2 regions of the Halomonas sp. A29 genome follow, and region 1 is predicted to be linked to the other one. Evidence: predicted binding sites of a transcription regulator. Region 1 holds the regulator's gene; the other holds the start of a gene.
The links. The regulator PhoB, encoded in region 1, activates phosphate uptake and scavenging genes when phosphate is short. The targets are predictions, from matches to a motif close to TGTCATANNNNTGTCANA.
Positions count from the first base shown of each region.

Region 2: a site for PhoB is predicted at 8,260-8,277, ahead of SPH52_RS12300 (Na/Pi symporter). Genes of this name have one in related genera too.

Region 1 covers NZ_JAXQPR010000006.1:244,949-254,944, reverse strand. The annotation lists gene SPH52_RS13625 (NAD(P)-dependent oxidoreductase) at 1-876, shown strand, start outside; gene SPH52_RS13620 (aldehyde dehydrogenase family protein) at 873-2,423, shown strand; gene SPH52_RS13615 (LysR family transcriptional regulator) at 2,435-3,367, opposite strand; gene SPH52_RS13610 (hypothetical protein) at 3,423-3,779, opposite strand; gene SPH52_RS13605 (HU family DNA-binding protein) at 3,861-4,139, opposite strand; gene SPH52_RS13600 (FAD-dependent oxidoreductase) at 4,339-5,499, opposite strand; gene SPH52_RS13595 (chorismate--pyruvate lyase family protein) at 5,612-6,169, shown strand; gene ubiA (4-hydroxybenzoate octaprenyltransferase) at 6,199-7,092, shown strand; gene phoB (phosphate regulon transcriptional regulator PhoB) at 7,176-7,865, shown strand; gene phoR (phosphate regulon sensor histidine kinase PhoR) at 7,867-9,171, shown strand; gene SPH52_RS13575 (TetR family transcriptional regulator C-terminal domain-containing protein) at 9,342-9,962, shown strand.
Region 2 covers NZ_JAXQPR010000005.1:406,240-416,235, reverse strand. The annotation lists gene fadA (acetyl-CoA C-acyltransferase FadA) at 1-192, shown strand, start outside; gene SPH52_RS12345 (CCGSCS motif protein) at 333-518, shown strand; gene SPH52_RS12340 (flavodoxin family protein) at 565-1,026, opposite strand; gene SPH52_RS12335 (YbhB/YbcL family Raf kinase inhibitor-like protein) at 1,102-1,578, shown strand; gene thpD (ectoine hydroxylase) at 1,847-2,758, shown strand; gene SPH52_RS12325 (class I SAM-dependent methyltransferase) at 2,843-3,610, opposite strand; gene SPH52_RS12320 (2-dehydropantoate 2-reductase) at 3,716-4,660, opposite strand; gene SPH52_RS12315 (thymidine phosphorylase family protein) at 4,864-6,456, shown strand; gene SPH52_RS12310 (ribose-phosphate diphosphokinase) at 6,456-7,349, shown strand; gene SPH52_RS12305 (hypothetical protein) at 7,518-8,060, shown strand; gene SPH52_RS12300 (Na/Pi symporter) at 8,359-9,567, shown strand; gene SPH52_RS12295 (phosphate signaling complex PhoU family protein) at 9,593-9,996, shown strand, end outside.

The sequences.
Region 1 (9,996 bases):
GTTATCGGCCTCGGCCAGATGGGCGGCAACATGGCCCTCACCCTCAAAGCCGCCGGCTTCGATGTCACCGGCAGCGATCTGTTCGAGAGTACCCGCCAGGGTCTGGCCGCTCGGGGGCTTGCCGTGGCCGCACCTGACGAACTCCCGTCCAGCGACGTCTACCTGCTGTCGCTGCCCACCTCGGCCCAGGTCAGGGAGGTGATCGAGACCGCCCCGGGGCTGCTCGGCCTGGCGCCAAAGGGCAGCGTGATCGTCGATACCTCCACCTCCGACCCGGCGGTCAGCCGAGAGCTGGCCGCCAAGGTGCAGGCCGCCGGCCTCGAGTGGCTCGATGCCCCGGTCAGCGGTGGCCCCAAGGGGGCAGCCAACGGCAAGCTAGGCATGCTGCTCGGCGGCGAAGCGGACACCATCGAGCGCCTGGCGCCGATGCTCGAGGCGATGTCGGCCAGATATACCCACGTCGGCGGGCCAGGCAGCGGCCATGTGGTCAAGCTGGCCAACAACTACCTCTGCGCCGCGCACCTGCTGACCACCGCCGAGGCGGTGGCTATGGCCGCCCGCGCAGGGGTCGACCCCACGGCCTGCCTGGCCGGGCTCAACAGCGGTTCGGGGCGCAGCGCGGTCAGCGAGGTCAACTTCCCCGAGTGGATTCTCTCGGGCCGCTTCGACTCCGGCTTCACCACCGGCCTGATGCGCAAGGACCTGCGCCTGGCTCGTGACGCCGCCGAGCGCCTGGGCATGGCGCCTGGGTTGCTCGCCGCCGTGGTCGAGGCGTGGCACACCAACCCGGAGCGTCCCGCCGACGGCGACGACTTCAATCGTATCGTCAGTGCACTGCTGGACACCGTCAGCCCAACCGAGGAGGCCGAACAATGAACCGACTCACACGCCAGGCCCGCGAACGCCTCGACGCCCTGCTCGATCGCTTCGGCTTGAACGGCAAGGTACCGCTCTCCAACTGGATCGACGCCGCACCCTGCCCGGGCGAGGGCGAGACGATCACGCTGATCGACCCCGCCACCGGCGAGGCGCTGCTCGATTATCTCGATGCCGCCCCCGCCCTGGTCGAGCAAGCCATCGAGGCTGCCACCCGGGCGCAAGCGGCATGGATGACCCTAACCGCCAGTGAGCGCGGCCGGCGCATGAACGCGGCCGTGAGCGGCCTGATGGGCCATGAGGAGGCCCTGGCCCAGCTCGAGAGCGTCATCGCCGGCAAGCCGATCCGCGACTGTCGCGGCGAGGTGGGCAAAGTCCGCGAGATGTTCGAGTACTACGCCGGCTGGTGCGACAAGCAGCACGGCGAGGTGATTCCGGTGCCCACCACGCACCTCAACTACGTGCGCCATGTGCCCTACGGCGTGGTCGGCCAGATCACGCCGTGGAACGCGCCGATGTTCACCTGCGCCTGGCAGCTCGCCCCGGCCATCGCCGCCGGCAACGGCGTGGTGCTCAAGCCCTCCGAACTCACGCCATTCACCTCGGTGGTGATCGCCAGGCTGCTGGAACGGGGCGGCTTGCCCCGCGGCTTGATCAACATCGTCAACGGGCTGGGCCCGACTACCGGTGCGGCGCTCACCGGCAACGAAGGCATCGGCAAGCTGGTGTTCGTCGGCTCGCCCCAGAGCGGGCGGCTGATCGCCGAGGCCGGCGCGCGCCGCCTGGTGCCAAGCGTCCTGGAGCTGGGTGGCAAATCGGCCAACATCGTCTTCGCCGATGCCAGGCTCGACGCCGCCGTGGCCGGCGCCCAGGCGGCGATCTTCGCCGCGGCGGGGCAGAGCTGCGTGGCCGGTTCGCGGCTTCTCATCCAGCGAGAGGTATTCGAAGAGGTAACCGAGCGGCTAGCTCGCGCCGCCGCCGAGATCGAAGTCGGGCTGCCCGACGACGAGGCGACGCGCATGGGGCCGCTGCAGAATGCCCGCCAGTATGCCCACGTGATGCGCATGATTGAAGATGCCGTGGCCGCCGGAGCGCGGGTGATAGTCGGCGGCGGCCGCCCCGCGAGCCTGCCCGAGGAGGCACGGGGCTACTTCCTGGCCCCCACCGTGCTGGTCGACGTCACGCCCGAGATGGAGATCGCCCGTGAGGAGGTGTTCGGCCCAGTGCTGGTGGCGATGCCGTTCGATGACGAGGAGGATGCCGTACGCCTGGCCAACGACACCCGCTTCGGCCTCGCCGGCGCAGTGTGGACCCAGGACCCTGCTCGCGCTCACCGCGTGGCCGCCCGCCTGCGTGCCGGCACGGTGTGGATCAACGGCTACAAGGCGATCAGCGTGATGTCACCCTTCGGCGGCTTCGGCGACAGCGGCTTCGGCCGCTCCAGCGGCATCGATGGCCTGCGCGAGTACACGCTACCCCAGAGCGTCTGGGTAGAAACCGGCGCCGAGGCCAGCGTGGCGATGGGTTACGGCAGCGGCATAGGCTAGAACCCGCCGCGTCAGGGCGCCTTGGTAGATGCCCCGACGCCCTGAAACGCCTGCATCCAGTGTTGCAGATGGCGCAGCAGCAGCACGCTGGCCTTGGGCTGCTGGCGCCCGATGCGAGTGACCATGTGCGCCTGGGAGCGCTGGAACAAGGGGTCGTCGACACTGCGTGCCACCAGGCGCCCCTCGGCCAGGTCTCCAGCGACGGCGAAGGCCGGCAGCAGGGTGATGCCCATGCCGCTGCGCACGTATTGGGCGAGAATCGCCATGGAGTTGGTGTTCATGGCCATGCGCGGCCGCAGCCGCGCCTGCTGGAACGCCTCATCCACCATCTGGCGCACTTGGTGGCTGGGATCCCACATCGCCATCGGCTCTTCGCTCAGTTGGGCCAGGGTGAGGGGCTCGGCCTGTGAGGCCAGCGCATGGTTGGGCGGCAGGATGGCCATCAACGGCTGCGGGCTCGACACCCAGAAGCGCAGCTGGTGGTGAGTGCGCTCATGGAACATCAGGCCGATATGGGCCTGCTCGTCGACGATTGCCTCGATGATGCCCGAGGTACCGGCCAGGTGGATGTCGATCTGGATCCCGGTATAGCGTTCGGTGAACTCGCGCAGCGGCTTGGCCACCAGATCACCGACGAAGCCCTCTCCCACCACCAGCGACACGGTGCCGGTCTCCAGCCGCTGGTAGGCTTCGAGCGAGGCAATGAAGCTCTCGTCCAGGGCGCCGCGGCGCTCGCAGTACTCCAGCAGCATCTCGCCGACTGGCGTGGGCCGGATGCCGGTGCGATTGCGCTCCAGCAGCGTGGCTCCCAGCGCGTCTTCCAGCAGATTGAGCTGTCGGCTCACCGCCGACGGTGCAATGTCGAGACGGGCGGCGGCCTGACGCACCGAGCCCGATTCCAGGGTGACTCTGAAGTAGACCAGCCGCTGGTGAGGGATATCCACGTCGTGTCATGCCATCAAGAAAGGCTTGGGTCGAAGGTTGGTGCGAGGCGGAGAATCAAAGCTGCTTGAGCAGTTTCTGCAGCTTCTTCAGGTCGCCCGAGTCACCGACCAGGCGCACCTTGCCGGCCATCATGCCGTCGAGAAAGGCCTGTTGGGTCGGCTTGCGCAGTACACGAATGGCAGTGGTTTCATCGTCGAAGCGCAGCTCCAGGTCGAGGTCCACCGGTAGCCCTGGGCCAACCTCGATGCCCTCGGGCGACATGCGGAAATGACGCGCGATGGATAGGTCCTCGGTGGCGATGCCCCAATCGAGGCGGTGCGTCTCGGAGAGCGCCTGGCGGAAACCCGGCTTGCGGCGCAGGGCACGCTTGAGCATCAAACCCAGCAGCCACAGCATCAGTCGCAGCTTCATGTCGAGTCCGATTCGAGCGAGGAGAAGAGGTACCGCGGCCTGACTGACAGGCCGCGCCACGAGAGGATCCGTCGTTCCGAATCAGCCCTTGCCGACGGCGTCCTTGAGACCCTTGCCCGGCTTGAAGGCAACGGTCTTGCTGGCCGGAATGGCCAGCGGCTGGCCGGTCTGGGGGTTCTTGCCGGTGCGGGCGGCACGCTCACGCACGGTGAAGGTACCAAACCCGATCAGTGATACATCCTGCCCTTGGGCCACGCTGCCGGTGATCTCGTCGAGGATGACGTTGAGCACCTGGCTGGCCTTGTCTTTCGAAAGTTCCGCACGCTCGGCAATCGCCGCAGCTAGTTCTGGCTTACGCATACTACAGCCCTCCTGGTATTGGCTATTTCCCCGGCAACGTTGCCGGTAAGTTGTTATTCATCAATGGTGAAGCTCGAGCCGCCTGCCACTTCCCCGGGAGAGCCCGTTCCCCTTGCGTGGGTTCGTCCCTTGCTCTTGAAGCGTCAAGCACGATGACCGCCGAAACCGAATCGATAAACCGGCCGGAACGGTGACGTCACTAGCCTAGCAACGGCGGCGCCGCTCGCGCCAGCTCAACTTTCCGCTTCACGCAGGCTCCTGTCAACGCAAAGCCGATCAAACGTTCGTCTTGATCTTCGGCGAAAGCGGCCAGATCGGAGCCTTCGCCCTCGATTCGCCAGCGGGCCGGTACCGACAGCGGCGGTAGCGCTACCACCGGCAGCAGCGGTGTTTTCACCAGGACCGGCCAGGCGCCGTAGCTCACTTCGGTGGGCATTCCGTGGAGCGTGCGTGCCAGTGCCTTGGCGCTGGCCTGCAGCGGCTGGACGTACATGGCGTTGACCCCGGCCACGCAGGCCACGTCGCCCAGGGCATGGATGCCGGGAGCCGACGTGGCCAGGTAGCGATCGACCTGGATCCCCGCGGCATCCACCTCCAGCCCTGCCGTCAAGGCCAGCTCGCTACGCGGGCGCAAGCCCGTGGCCACCAGGACCAGATCGGCCTCGATCCTCTCGCCGTCATCGAGCGTCACGCCGATATCGCTGCCAGCCGCCTCCAGTCGCTTCAGGCCACGCCCCAGGTACAGAACCATACCCGCCTCGCTGAATGCCTCGCCCAGCGCCCGACCCAGCGGCTCCGGCAGCAGCCGCGGCAAGGGCGCATGCTCCGGCGCCACCAGGCTTACCGCATGGCCACCCGCTATCAGATCATTGGCGAATTCGCAGCCCACCAGGCCCGCACCGACGATCACCACCCGGGCCCGCCGACCGAGCGCTTCCAAGGCAGCATGAAAGGCGCGGTAGTCGTCGAGATCGTTGATGGTGAAGACGCGGCCGGCAAGCGCTTCGGGAATTGCAAAAGGCACGGCGGGGGCAGCACCGGTGGCCAGCACCAGCTCTCCCCATGCCAGGCGCTCCTCGCCGATGTGCAGGCAGCGTCCAGCCGGGTCGATGGCATCGACTCGGGTATGGGTGCGCACCACCGCACCCAACTGGTCGGCCACTTCCAGTGCCGAACGTGCCGCCAGCCGCTCCGGGGGGAGGTGCTTGGCAAAGCCGGTGGAAAGCAGCGGCTTGGAGTAGTCGTCACCGCTATCGCCAGTGATCAAGGTGATGGGGCGTTCGGCATCCAGCCCACGCAGTTGCTTGAGCAGGCCGATGCCCGCCATGCCGGAGCCGATGATGGTAAGAGGTGCGGTCATGGAACTCCTCGCCGATGGCTGGGCCGTGACCAAATGGCGCGACCCAGCACGGGGAATCGTGTCAGAACCGCATGTTACACTATGCGCCCCTAGTTCGACCCGGAGAGTGCCGGTGGCCCGGAACCACGCGGAGCGCCATGCCAATACCTGTCTTTCTGCCCCTTGGCGCCCCCTGGCTGCGGGCCGACCGGCGATGAGTCCGGCCTGGTGGGCCTGGGTAGCCACGCAGGATTCACTCACTGCGCGACTGATCGAGGCCGGTGCCGGCCGCTCTTTCCGCGTGCGCCTGCTCGACCAGCGCCTGGGCAAACCGCAACGCGACGAAGCCCAGGCCTTGGGGCTTCCCTTCGACCGCCTCGCCTGGCTGCGGGAAGTGGCGCTGTGCCTCGGCGAGCGGCCCTGGGTGGTGGCCCGTTCGGTGGCACCGCTGGCGCAGATGCGCGGCCAGCGGCTCGAGCGGCTCGGCGAGCGTTCACTGGGCAGTTGGCTGTTCCGCCAGCCCGACCTGGTGCGCAGCCCCATCGAGGTCACGGCCGCCCCTGCGCCCTTCCATTGCCTAACCGGCCCCTGGGGGCGGCGTTCGGTGTTCCGCCACGGCCGCTTCGCCGTGCTGGTGCAGGAATTCTTCCTTGATGAGATGGCGGATGAATTGGGTTTGCCATCGCGCTAGGATGATCGCCATCGAATGAGGAGACACCGATGGATCGCTCTCTGATGCGCCCCAAGGGGCTCGCCCGCCTGCCTGACTTCCTGCACCTGATGCGGCTGGACCGCCCCATCGGTACCTGGCTGTTGATGTGGCCGACGCTATGGGCGCTGTGGGTGGCCTCGGCGGGGCTTCCCGAGCGACACCTACTGCTGATCTTCGTGGCCGGGGTCTACCTGATGCGCGCGGCGGGCTGCGTGATCAACGACTACGCCGACCGCCACTTCGACGGCCATGTCGAACGTACCAGGAATCGACCGCTGGCGACCGGGCGCATCAGCGAGTACGAGGCCAAGTTCCTGTTCGCCAGCCTGGTCGCGGCGGCCTTCGTGCTGGTGCTGTTCACCAACCTGTTCACCATCCTGCTCTCCCTGGTGGGCGTGGTCTTGGCCTTCATCTATCCGTTCATGAAGCGCTACACCCACCTGCCGCAAGCCTTCCTCGGCGCGGCCTTCTCGTGGGCGATCCCCATGGCCTTCGGTGCCGTGCTCGGCCATGTGCCGCTGGAGGCCTGGCTGCTGTTCGCCGCCAACGTGGCCTGGACGGTGGCCTACGATACCGAGTACGCCATGGTCGACCGCGACGACGATCTCAAGATCGGCATCAAGTCCACCGCGGTGCTGCTGGGCCGCGCCGACCGCGCCGCCATCGGCCTGCTGCAACTGGTCACGCTAGGGCTGCTGGGCTGGGTCGGGCTTCGCCTGGGGCTCGGCGTGTTCTTCTGGCTGGGCCTGACGGGCATGGCCGCCACCTTCGTTCATCAGCAGTTCCTGATACGTGAGCGCAAGCGCGAACGCTGCTTCCAGGCCTTCCTCAACAACCACTGGTCGGGGCTGCTGGTGTTCGCCGGCATCGCCCTGAACCTGTGGCCCGTCACCAGCGCCTGAAGCCGCTGGCGACGGTGTCATCCAACTGTCATGATGGCGTGGTGAGATCGTCACCGACCCGTCACTGACCGCGAGGCTTCGGGATGACCGCCAAGACCGTACTGATCGTCGATGACGAAGCGCCGATCCGCGAGATGATCGCGGTGGCGTTGGAGATGGCCGACTATCGCGTGCTGGAGGCTGCCAACGCGCAGAGCGCCCACAGCATGATCGTCGACAACCAACCCGACCTGCTGCTGCTCGACTGGATGATGCCCGGCACCAGCGGCATCGAGCTGGCGCGCCGGCTGAAGCGCGAGGAAGCCACTCGTGAGCTGCCGATCATCATGCTCACCGCCAAGAGCGAGGAGGACAACAAGATCCAGGGCCTCGAGGCGGGTGCCGACGACTATATCACCAAGCCCTTCTCGCCCCGCGAGCTGGTGGCCCGGCTCAAGGCGGTGCTGCGCCGCACGACCCCCAGGGGTGTCGAGGAGCCGGTGGAAGTGGATGGCTTGATGCTCGACCCGGTCAGCCATCGCGTCAGCGCCGATGGCAAGGCCTTGGAGATGGGTCCCACCGAGTACCGCCTGCTGCAATTCTTCATGACCCATCAGGAGCGCGCCTACACCCGCAGCCAGTTGCTCGATCAGGTGTGGGGCGGCAACGTCTACGTCGAGGAACGCACCGTGGATGTGCACATCCGCCGCCTGCGCAAGGCGCTGGGCGACGCCCACCAGCACCTGGTCCAGACCGTGCGCGGCACCGGCTACCGCTTCTCCAACAAGGGCTGACATGCGTCCTTGGAGCCATGAACTCTGGCGCCTCGGGCTGCTCGCCGTTGCCGGCAGCCTGATCGGCTGGATGTTTTCGGCCCCGGGGCTCGGGCTCGCCGCAGGGATCGCCCTGCGCCTGGTCTATCATCTACGCCAGCTGCACGCCCTGCGTCGCTGGCTGACCCGCAATCCCCACAGCGAACCACCCGCGGCGACCGGCCTGTGGGGCGAGCTGTTCGACCGCCTCTATCGTTACCAGAAGGGCCAGCGACACACCCAGCACCGCCTGCAGGCGACTCTCAAGCGCATCCAGGAATCCTCCGAGGCGATGCGCGACAGCGTGGTAATGCTCGACCCACACGGCGACCTGGAGTGGTGGAACAGCGCCGCCGAGCGCATGCTGGGACTCAAGGCCGCCCACGACCGCGGCCAGCACATCACCAACCTGGTGCGTGACCCGCGCTTCGTCGCCTACTTCAACGCCCGTGATTACCGCGAGCCACTGACGTTGACCTCACCGGTCGACGAACGCAAGGTGCTGCAGTTCCAGATCACCCTCTACGGCGACGACGAGCGCCTGGTGATGGCGCGCGACATCACCCGCCTGCACCGCCTGGAAGAAATGCGCCGCGATTTCGTCGCCAACGTCTCCCACGAGTTGAGAACCCCGCTGACCGTACTGGCGGGCTATCTCGAGACTTATTCCACTTATGCCGAGCAGCTACCATCGCGCCTGGCCCAGGGGTTGATCCGTATGCAGGAGCAGACCACCCGCATGCAGAGCCTGGTCAACGACCTGCTGCTGCTGTCGCGGCTGGAGATCGACCAGGGCGGCGAGGATCACCTGCCTTTGGCCGTGCCGGCGCTGCTCGAGGAGGTGCGCCAGGACGCCGAGGCGCTGGCGGCGGGACGCCAGCAGGTCCGCGTCGAGGTCGAGGAGGAGCGGTATCTGCTCGGCAGCGATGCGGAGATCCACAGCGCGCTGTCCAACCTGGCCTCCAATGCGGTGCGCTACACCGCCGAGGGCAGCCAAATCGTGCTGCGCTGGAAACCGCATCCCAAGGGCGCCTGCCTGGAAGTAGAGGACAACGGCGAGGGCGTCGACCCGGTTCACATTCCCCGACTCACCGAGCGCTTCTACCGGGTCGACAAGGGGCGCAGCAGCGAAAGCGGCGGCACCGGGCTGGGGCTCGCCATCGTCAAGCACGTGCTGCTGCGCCACGACGCCTATCTAGAGATCGAATCCCACCCCGGCCACGGCGCCCTGTTCCGCTGCGTGTTCCCCGCTTCCCGCCTGGCGGCGGCGGAAATGGCCGCTGGCTGAGCCATACCGGCACCAGACGCAACCGCGAGGCTTGAAGCACGACTGTCGCTGCGTCTCATTCTTGTGTATGCTCCGTATTAGTAGATTGTTTTTTAACCATTTTTATCGTATCAGCCCCGCCGCACAGACTTCGACAACGACACGGCACGGGCACTGCAAGGGACTCCTGAATGGCAAGGAAACAGGACGAGATCAGGCGTCAGAACAGGGAAAGTATCTTGCTTGCCGCCGAGTGCGTCTTCGCGGAAAAAGGCTATGCAGGGGCCTCGATGGGCGACATCGCCAAGCTCGCCGAACTGCCTAAGTCCAATGTGCATTACTACTTTTCCACCAAGGAGGAGCTCTATCGCGAGGTGCTGCTGGAGCTGCTCGAGGTGTGGAAACAGGATGCACTCTGCTTCGAGCTCTACGACGATCCGCGCATCGTTCTCGCTACCTATATTCGGGCCAAGATGCAGCACTCACGCAGCCGTGCTCACGGCTCCAAGGTCTGGGCAGCGGAGGTGATGCATGGCGCCCCCATGCTCAAGGAGGAGCTACGCGAGAATCTCTACGAGTGGGCCAAGCTCAAGGAAGCCAAGATTCGCGAATGGATCGAGAACGACCGCATCCTGCCGGTGGAGCCCTCCTACCTGCTCTACATGATCTGGGCCTCGACCCAGCACTACGCCGATTTCGATTATCAGATCGCCCTGCTCAACGACGACCACCCCCTCGATGACCTGCAGTTCGAGAAGGCGGTACAGTCGGTCACCGGGGTGATCCTGCGCGGAATCGGCCTCTCTCCCTGAGGGCCGCAGGAACGGCGACACCTCCCGAAGAGGT
Region 2 (9,996 bases), on a different contig from region 1:
GACGCCATGGACGAGAAGGTCAACCTCAACGGCGGGGCTATCGCCCTGGGCCACCCGCTGGGCTGCTCCGGGTCGCGTATCTGCACCACGCTGCTCAACGTGATGCGTCAGCAGGACACCACCCTGGGGCTCGCCACCATGTGTATCGGCATGGGGCAGGGTGTGGCAACGGTCTTCGAGCGCTTGAAGTAAGCCTGAAGCAGGCCCCTGCTTGGCCAACGGCCCCGCCCTTTCGGGCGGGGCCGTTTTGTTTGCTGCGTTGACGCCCGGATCGTCGAACAATAAGATGTATTTGTTTTGCATCTTATTAAATCCACTGCGAGGGGGCTACCATGGGGCTCAAGCATCTGTTCAAGAGAGACAAGGCGGAAGACAAACAAGCCGTACAGACATTCGAGCCGGGAGCGTCGACATCAGCGGCTGCGGACGTCAGCCCAGGCGAGCCTGCCAGCGCCGACGCCGCAAAGAAGAAAAAGCACGGAGAGCCAGGAGTCTGCTGCGGGTCGTGCAGCAACTGAGTCTTGTGAGAGCGGTAAGCAACGGACATGTCCCTTCGGGCATGTCCTACAGCACTCCCGCTTCGAGCCCCGCTGCCAGATAGAGCCCCAGCTCCTCTACCTGCTCGATGAATCCCTCTTGCCATTCGCCACGCAGGACCAGTGGCTCCTGCGCCCAGCGCCAGCGCAGTCCCGTAACGATGCCTTCAACAGCCCTGCGTGTACCTGTGCCGTCATGGCCTGCTCGCACGTAGAGCGCACAGGGCAGGCCCTGTTTTTCTTCCAGCACGGGGTAATAGCTACGGTCGAAGAAATCCTTCAACGCACCGCTCATGTAGCCCAGGTTCTCGGTGGTTCCAAGCAGGATGGCGTCGCAGGCCAGCACGTCTTCGGGGCCTGCATCCAGCGGTGCCTTCACGCTGACCTCGATCGCGTCGATATCGTCATGCATGGCGCCGCGTTCGGCGGCATTCCGCAGTCTGAGAGTATTGGGTGAGGGCGCATGGGCCACGATCAGCAATCGCTTCATGTTTGACAGTCTAACGGCTTTTTCCGACGCTGTTTCGACACCTTCCCGTTTCACCCAACCGGAGGAATCACGCACATGGCCTTTGCACTTTCGACCATGCAGGTGAAAAGCTCGGCCTTCGAGGCGCATGGCGCCATCCCCACTCGGCATACCGGCGAGGGCGATGATCTCTCACCGCCGCTGAGCTGGAGCGGCGCCCCCGAGGGTACCGAGGGCTATGCGGTCATCTGTCATGATCCGGATGCGCCCTTGGTCCAGCACGGCAGCTATGGTTTCGTCCACTGGCTGCTCTACAACCTGCCAGCTTCCACCACCTCGCTGGCCGAAGGCGCGGGTGATGGCTCGCGCGGCAACAACGACTTCGGCAAGGTCGGCTACGCTGGCCCGATGCCGCCGGAGGGCCACGGTGTGCATCACTATTACTTCTGGGTGCTGGCGTTGGACAAACCGACTGAGTTGCCTGAGGGGCTCGGCTTGAGTGAACTGCTCAAACAGCTCGAGCCTCACTTGCTGGGCATGAACCGCCTGATCGGCACTTACCGGCGCGGCTGATCCACCCGCTGTTCATGACGGTCGGGTGGGCGGCGATATTCCACCGCTGTTCCAGCACGGAGACAATGTTTCCGTGCTTGATCTCCATATTTAGTTGCGAGCGGTGCCTCGAGTGCACCGTCTGGTGGCCGTTGTGCGCTTACGTCCAATTTTCCTTGCGCAATAGGCGGATACAAACTCGCTTTGCATGCAAACCTTTCCGGGTCTAGGTTGGATCATTACCAGTTTGGATAACTGGCGTTTCGCTTAGATCAAGGAGGAGCATGCGATGAAAAACGACGTGCAGGATCTGTTTCCAACGCGATTGGAGCGCAAGCTGGGCATGTTCGAGCGTATCGACCCGGTGGTCTTTACCGAGCGGGGAGAGCGCAGCGGAGGTCCGCTGAGCGAGGAGCAGGTTAGCGAATACGAGGAGAAGGGGTTCCTGTCGTTCGAGGGGTTCTTCGACCGTGACGAGATGCAGGCCTTCATCGAGGAGCTGCATGACTACGAGGAGGATGAGGACCTGAAGCTGTCCGAGGGCACCATCCTCGAACCTGGCCGACAAGAGATTCGCTCGATCTTTGGGATACATGAGGTTTCCGAGCGTTTCAGCCGATTGACGCGGGACCCGCGACTGCTGGCGATGGTCGAGCAGTTGCTTGGCAAGGGCGTGTACATTCACCAGTCACGCATCAACTACAAGCCCGGCTTCAAGGGCAAGGGCTTCGATTGGCACTCGGACTTCGAGACCTGGCACAGCGAAGATGGTATGCCGCGTATGCGCTCGCTGAGCTGCTCCATCGTTCTCACCGACAACGGCGAGTTCAATGGACCGCTGATGTTGATTCCGGGCTCCCACAAGCAGTTCGTCCCTTGCGTGGGGCGTACGCCGACGGACAACTACAAGGAGTCCCTCAAGAGCCAGGATGTGGGTGTCCCCGACAATGCCAGCCTGCGCGAACTGATGCTAAAGGGCGAGATCGAGGCGCCGAAGGGACCTGCAGGCACTTTGGTGATGTTCGAGTGCAATACCATGCACGGTTCCAACATGAACATGTCCTGCTGGCCGCGCAGCAACCTCTTTTTCGTCTACAACAGCGTCGAGAACGGCCTGCTGAATCCCTTTTGCGGCAATCGTCCGCGCCCCGAGTTCCTGGCCAATCGCACGGACTGGAATCCATTGGAAGCAGTCGGATGATGTGCAGCCAGGCCCGTGCTAGCGGCGGCTTGGCGGCGCCACGACATGGAAGTGTGTCAGCCCGGCGAAGCCAGGGCTGACGCCTCAGCGGTGTGCTTTCACGCGCAAGCGGACATAATCAGCTGTCCAGTTGCCATGGCTGTCGTGCAGGCTGGGTGTCAGCAAGGACAAGACGTCATCCAGTACTGCCTCGCGCAAGTCTTCGTCCAGGCCATGCAGGAAGGGGGCGGCAAAGGTGGCTAGCCAGCCGGTCATGCCTGTTGGCAGGCGCGTAGGACGTGGGATCAATTCGATGGATTCGATGGTGAATCCAGCCGTTTCCAGACACTCCCGATACTCCTCGGCAGTGGGGAAGAACCATGGGAAGCGGGCTTTGCCACTGATGCCCCGTGCCTGTAGTGCTGCCAGCAAGGCGGTACAGATCGCCGCAACATTGCCGTGACCGCCGAACTCGGCGACGAAACGCCCGCCCGGCTTCAGCGAGCGATGAATACTGGCTACCACGGCTTGGTGGTTGAGCATCCAATGCAGGGCAGCATTGCTGAACACCGCATCGAACTCGTGCTCGAAAGGCAGGTTATGTGCATCCAGAACACGAGCGTCGAGTCCCCGCGCCCGAGCGGCCTCGACCATGTCGACGGCGGCATCGACACCGACGATGGTGGCACCGGATTTCGCCAGCACTTCGGTCAGGTTACCGTCACCACAGCCCAGGTCGAGGATGCGCTCCCCTGGTTGAGGGGCAAGCAACCTGACTACGGCATCGCCCAGTTCGGCGACGAAGTCGGCGTTATGGGCATAGGCGGCGGCGTTCCAGTGCTGGCCCGGGGCATTATGAGGGGCGTCGGTCATGGTAGTGCTCCAGCAGGACGGGTATGTCGCTTCATGTCTCGTTCATTAAGAATACTCCAATCCGAGCCTTGACATCGCCTGTAGAGAGTCAACGGACAAGGGCTGTCATTCGGCAGCCGGCACTTCCCCTCGGGCTGCCAGCTCCTGAGGCAGCAGAGCGGCATGAATCATGGCGTGAACTGGTGTTGCCACACCCACCGCGCGGCCCAGGCGCACCACGGCGCCGTTCTGCGATTCCAGCTCGGAAGGCTCGCCGGCCATGATGTTGCGCTGCATGGAGGAGGTGCTCTCGGCCGGCATGGCATCGATGAACTGCATGGCGCGGGCAACGGCATCAGGGGGAAAGGCGACGCCATGACCACGGGCTACCTGGTCGATCTCATCGAGCATGGCCTGGATCAGGGCTCGGGTTTCGGGCAGTTGGCGTGTGACTCCGATGGGAGCCCGGCTAATGCTGCCAATACCGCTCATGGCGCAGATGAACAGGAACTTGCTCCACTGGGCGACGCGAATGTCATCGGGAATCTCGGCGTTGACGCCATGCGCCTTGTCGAAAACGGCCTTGAGCCGTGCCGTGCGGGCACTGCTATGGTTGTCACGTTCGCCGAACCGGACGAACGGGTCCACGCCCGCATGGCGAATCTGCCCCGGTGCTTCTCGCCAGGCCAGGATGCCGCACAGGCCTTCCAGTACAGGAGCGTCACCCAGCACCTCGGCCAGGATGTCGGCGGCCTCGACGCCGTTCTCCAGCGGCAGCACCAGTGTGTCGGGACCGACCAGCGGCCGAATCGACTCGGCGGCTTCGCGTACCTGCCATGCCTTGACGGCCACGATCACGCAATCCACTTCACCTATGCTGGCAGGATCATCCGCGGCCTTGACGCTGTCCAGCACGACATCGCCTTTGATGCTATGCACGCACAGTCCATGGCGCTGCATGGCGGCCAGATGCTCGCCACGGGCAATGAAGGTGACGTCTTCGCCGGCTTCGGCCAGGCGGGCACCGAAGTAACCGCCGACCCCGCCGCTACCCATGATGGCGAACTTCATATTGCCTCCTGTCAATTCTCTCTCGTTTCTCGGAGCATAGCGGCTAAGACAGTATTCGTGTGTCCCCGCGCTTTGCTGGGCTGCCTGTGCCGACGAAGCCCGGCAGGCTTGCCCTGGGTCATGCTGGCTTGCCGTTGCGCTGCCCAAGTGGCAGGAAATGGGGCAGACTGATACTCATCGACCCTGCGTATACGGTCTACTACATGCACAACCCTGGACACCGCTCTACGACCGACGAGGAAATCATCGAAGAGGCGGGCCTGCCCTTGGCACTGTGCCGTGTGGCCATTGATACCTATCGCGAGAACGTTGCCTATCTGCACCGGGAGTGCGATCTATATCGGGCCGAGGGATTCCAGGCTCTTTCCAAGGTGGAGGTGCGGGCCAACGGCCAGCGCATTCTGGCGACCCTGAACGTAGTGGATGATGTCGCCATCGTCGGTCATACCCAGCTTGGCCTTTCTGAGGATGCCTTCGCCCTGCTCGGTGTGGCAGAGGGGCAGCCTGTCAGCGTGTCGCAAGCAGAGCCGCCATCGTCGATCCCGGCCCTGCGTCGAAAAATTGCCGGTGAGCGGCTTTCGCGCCAAGACTTCCGTGAGATCGTTCAGGACATCGCCGAGCTGCGCTATTCGAAGATCGAACTCACGGCCTTCGTGGTGGCGTGTGAGCTAGGCGAGCTCGACCGCGAGGAGGTCTTCTATCTCAGTGATGCCATGGGGCGGGTGGGGCGACGGCTCGACTGGCACGAACATCCGGTGGTCGACAAGCACTGCATCGGTGGGATTCCCGGCAACCGCACCTCCATGTTGGTGGTCCCCATCGTGGCGGCCCATGGCCTGCTGTGTCCCAAGACCTCGTCGCGAGCGATCACTTCCCCTTCGGGAACCGCCGATACCATGGAGGTACTGGCCAAGGTGGAAGTGCCCTTTGAGGAGTTGGGTGAGTTGGTGCGTACTCACCGTGGCTGTGTGGCCTGGGGCGGCACCAGCGAACTCTCGCCGGCCGATGACGTATTGATTGCGGTAGAAAGACCGCTCTCGATCGACTCACCGGGACAGATGGTGGCTTCCATCCTGTCCAAGAAGTTGGCGGCTGGCTCGACACACCTGCTGCTCGACATTCCCGTCGGACCCCATGCCAAGGTCAAATCAATGCCTGAGGCGCGCCGACTGCGCAAGCTGTTCGAATTCGTGGCCGGCCGTATGGGATTGATGCTGGACGTAGTGATCACTGATGGCAGCCAGCCAGTCGGACGCGGTATCGGCCCCGTTCTGGAAGCACGCGACGTAATGCGAGTACTCACCAACCATCCACACGCGCCCATGGATCTGCGCCAAAAATCGCTGCGTCTGGCGGGACGTATGCTCGAATTCGACCCCGATATCCGCGGCGGCGACGGCTTCGACATCGCTCGCGACATCCTCGACTCCGGCCGTGCCCTGGAAAAGATGCAGGCGATCATCCGCGCTCAAGGGGAGAAGCCCTTCGACCTCGACAACCCCGAGCTGGCACCGCACCAGTTCGAGGTGGTCGCGCCTCAGGCGGGTGTCGTCATTGCCATCGACAACTTGCGGCTGGCGCAGGTCGCGCGTCTGGCCGGTGCGCCCAAGGCCAAGGGGGCTGGCATCGACCTGCTGGCCCAGATCGGCGATCAGGTCGCGCAGGGCCAGCCACTTTACCGGGTTCATGCCGCTTTCCGTAGCGAGCGTGGCTTTGCCCACCAGTGTAGCGAGCGGGATAGCGGCTACAGTATCGGTCAGCATGAACAGATCAATCGCTTGAACGTGGAGTTCTGATGCACGCCATCCTGCTCTATTTCGACGAGGAGTCCCTTCCCGCGAGGCGCCTGGCTTCGGCGGCGGCCATCGAGGCGCATCGAATCGCATGCCACCGTTTCCCTGATGAGGAGCTCCGTCTTCGCCTGCCAGACATGGCGTTGCCCGGCTGCCTGGTGATCTATCGTAGCCTGGATCGTCCCAACGACAAGCTGGTCGAGCTGATGCTGCTGGCGCGCCATGCTCGTGAGCAAGGCGTAGGGCGTCTGGTGCTGGTAGCTCCCTACCTGGCCTATATGCGCCAGGACATCGCCTTCAGCCCGGGTGAGCTGGTCAGCCAGCGGCTGGTCGGCGGCTTTCTCGCCGAGCTGTTCGATAGTGTCATTACCGTAGATCCGCACCTGCACCGAATCGAGAGCCTCGAACAGGCTGTGCCCGTGCGCCATGCCATCACCCTTTCCGGGGCCCCGCAGTTGGCTATGGCGATCGCCGAGAGGCGACGCGATGCCCTGCTGTTGGGGCCCGACGCCGAGTCGCGGCAGTGGGTTGAGAGTGCGGCCCGAACAGCGGCGCTGGAGTACGGCACATGCATCAAGAAGCGTCACGGGGATTGCGACGTAGAAATTACGCTGCCCGATCTCGTCATTACTGGCCGACGGGTGGTGCTTTTGGACGATATAGCCAGTTCCGGTCGCACCCTGGCCCAGGCCGCGGAGCGAGTGCTGGCCGCTGGGGCAGACAGCGTGGATGTGGCGGTGACACACGCTCTGTTTGCCGGCGATGCCCTTGGTGTCATTCGCCAGGCCGGAGTGGGGGAGATATGGAGTACCGACACCGTCGGCCATGAGAGCAATACCGTATTCATGGCACCGGTGCTGGCCAAGGCACTGGCTGGGATCATGAGCGAGGGCTGAGGCCGCAGCCTAGCGAAAGACCGATGTGGGAAGGCTGAGCGAGGGTGAGGACGCCATTGCGTTCGAGGCCTTCAGGCGAATGAATGCCTCGCCCAGACTGATGTTTGTTCTTACCATGGCATCCGTGCACGACGCCATGCAGCATATGATCAAGAGGAGTGGTACCAGGTGATTCCGAACGACCTGAGATTCGTCCCGATTCTATTCGCCCTTGTTCTCGCGAGCGGTTGTGCCGGCCGCCCGGCACCGGAAGCCGAGCCAGCCATTGCCGAGCCTGAGCAGGTCTCGCCGACCGAGCCGGCGGCGCCCTTGGTGGGTACCACCCAGCATGATCGCTTTTGGGTCCCCCCACTCTTCGCCTCGGAAGAGGACGAAGCCCACTATTACATCAGCCGCCTGGCTGACAGGCGTTTCATCGATGTCTACGGCGGTGGGGAGCATCCGCGGGTCTGGTACATCTCAGCGGAGCGTTTGGGCCAGATCGGCGAGCCAGCCATTCCGCTGCTGTATGCCCTGATCGACACCCGTGACGAGTACGAACTGATGCTGGTGTTGTATGCGCTGCAATTGGCCACCCAAGACCCGCAGCTGATGGCTCAGACCGGAAGTGATTATGTTCGCCTCACCGAAACGCTCAATGAAGGGGCCAACGCTGAGAACCGGGCCATTGCGGTGGAGTGGTGGGAACGACACGGCTGGCGTTGGCAGTAGGGGGCCGGCGTCTGTTGGCGTCCGCTTTGGGGGCAGCCCCTCATCTTCTGGCTCGAGTGGTCAAGTTCCGCTCCGGCGAGCTTGAACTCGTGGCTACCCCGGCGGGCAGCTCGTACGGGCATCTGCTATGGTCACGGCGAGGCCAGGCATGCCGTGGCAGTTCATCAATGGGGCATCGAAATCGAAGCCCTGCGGCGGGTGTCATGAAACTGTCATACGGAGTCTATACCGTTCGCCGACAGTAACGTGGGTGTCATGCATCCGTCACATTTCCATGAACAGAGCAAACGGCCCATTCATGTCGAAACCACCTCCTTCCTCCAACGCAGCGCAGCGCTCGGCACTGGCCCGTGAGCCAGTACGTGAAGTGCCGGCCTGGATGCGCGGTATCTATGCAGGGCTCTGCCTCTATCTCTTCCTGGCGGCCCTGAACGTCCTGGGCGCGGGCCTGGGTACCTTCGGCCGTGCAAGCGACTTCCTGACCCAGCTTTTCGCCTATGGCGAGAACCCCTTCATTGCGCTGCTGGCCGGCGTGCTGGTGACGATGATCGTACAGAGCTCCTCGTTTACCTCGGCGCTGATCGTGACCCTGGTAGCCAGCGGGGAGATGTCGCTGGGCACGGCGGTGTTTGCCATCATGGGGGCCAATATCGGCACCGCCGTCACCGGCGTGATCGTGGCGCTGGCCAACATGCGCATCAAACGCAATTTCCGGCGTTCCTTCACCGCGGCGCTGATGCATGACTTCTTCAATATTCTCACCGTGCTGGTGGTCTTCCCGCTCGAGTTCATCAGCGGTCTGTTCCATGAAGCCGGACGTGGCATCTTTTCGCGCCTGGCTGGCTGGATGGCCGAACTGATCGGCCTGGAGGAAGTGGCGCGACCCAACAGTCCCATCAAGCTCATCACCCAGCCGGTGGTGGACCTGTTCAACGCCATCGGAACCTGGCTGATGCCGACGCCGGCGGCCCAGGGGCTGATGGTGGCAGGACTGGGCCTGCTGCTGATGTTCGCTGCCCTGATCTTCATGGTGCAGAACTTGCGCGGCGCGCTGTTGCGCCACATGGACGGGCTGTTTCGCACCTATTTCTTCCGCAGCGATCTGCGGGCCTACGGCGTGGGCCTGGTTTCTACCGTACTGGTGCAGTCCAGTACCATCACCAGTAGCCTGATGGTCCCCCTGGCCGGGGCTGGTGTCGTGCGTCTGCGGCGGGTGCTGCCGTTCATGATGGGCGCCAACCTGGGAACGACGGTGACCAGTGTTCTGGCTGCTACCGCCAACCCGGTCGCGGCCGCGATGACGGTGGCCCTGTTCCATGTCACCTTCAACGTGATCGGTACCGCCATCTGGTGGCCTCTGCGCTATATTCCGCTCAAGGTGGCGACCTGGTACGGCAAGCTGGCGGCGCGCCAGACCCGTTACGCCTTCATTTTCCTCATCGGTGTGTTCCTGGTGGTGCCCTTGCTGGGAATCGGTGCCGTCGAACTGTTCACGAGCCTGCGCTGAGCGCGGTATTTCGGGAGTTTCCTCCATGTTTCGTCAGCTATACAGCGCCCTGACTTCGGAAAACACCATCAACCTGGCCTTCGAGGATCTCACCCAGATGCTGCAGAACGGTGCCTGGATGTTCGATCGTGCCAATGAGGTATTGCACAGTACGGCGCCTGCCGACGAGGTCCGGCAACCGCTCTACGAGCGCGACCGCAGCATCAACGAGCTCGAGCGCTCGATTCGCCGCAAGGTATTGCGACACTTGACCGTCAACCCCGGCCACGATGTGGCAATCTGCCTGGCCCTGATGAGTGTGGCCAAGGATGCCGAGCGAATCGGTGACTACTGCAAGAACGTTTTCGAGGTGGGGCACTTCTATCGCGAAGGCTTCCATGTCACCAAGTATCAGGAACCGCTCGATCGGATCGCTGCGCAAGTCGTCGA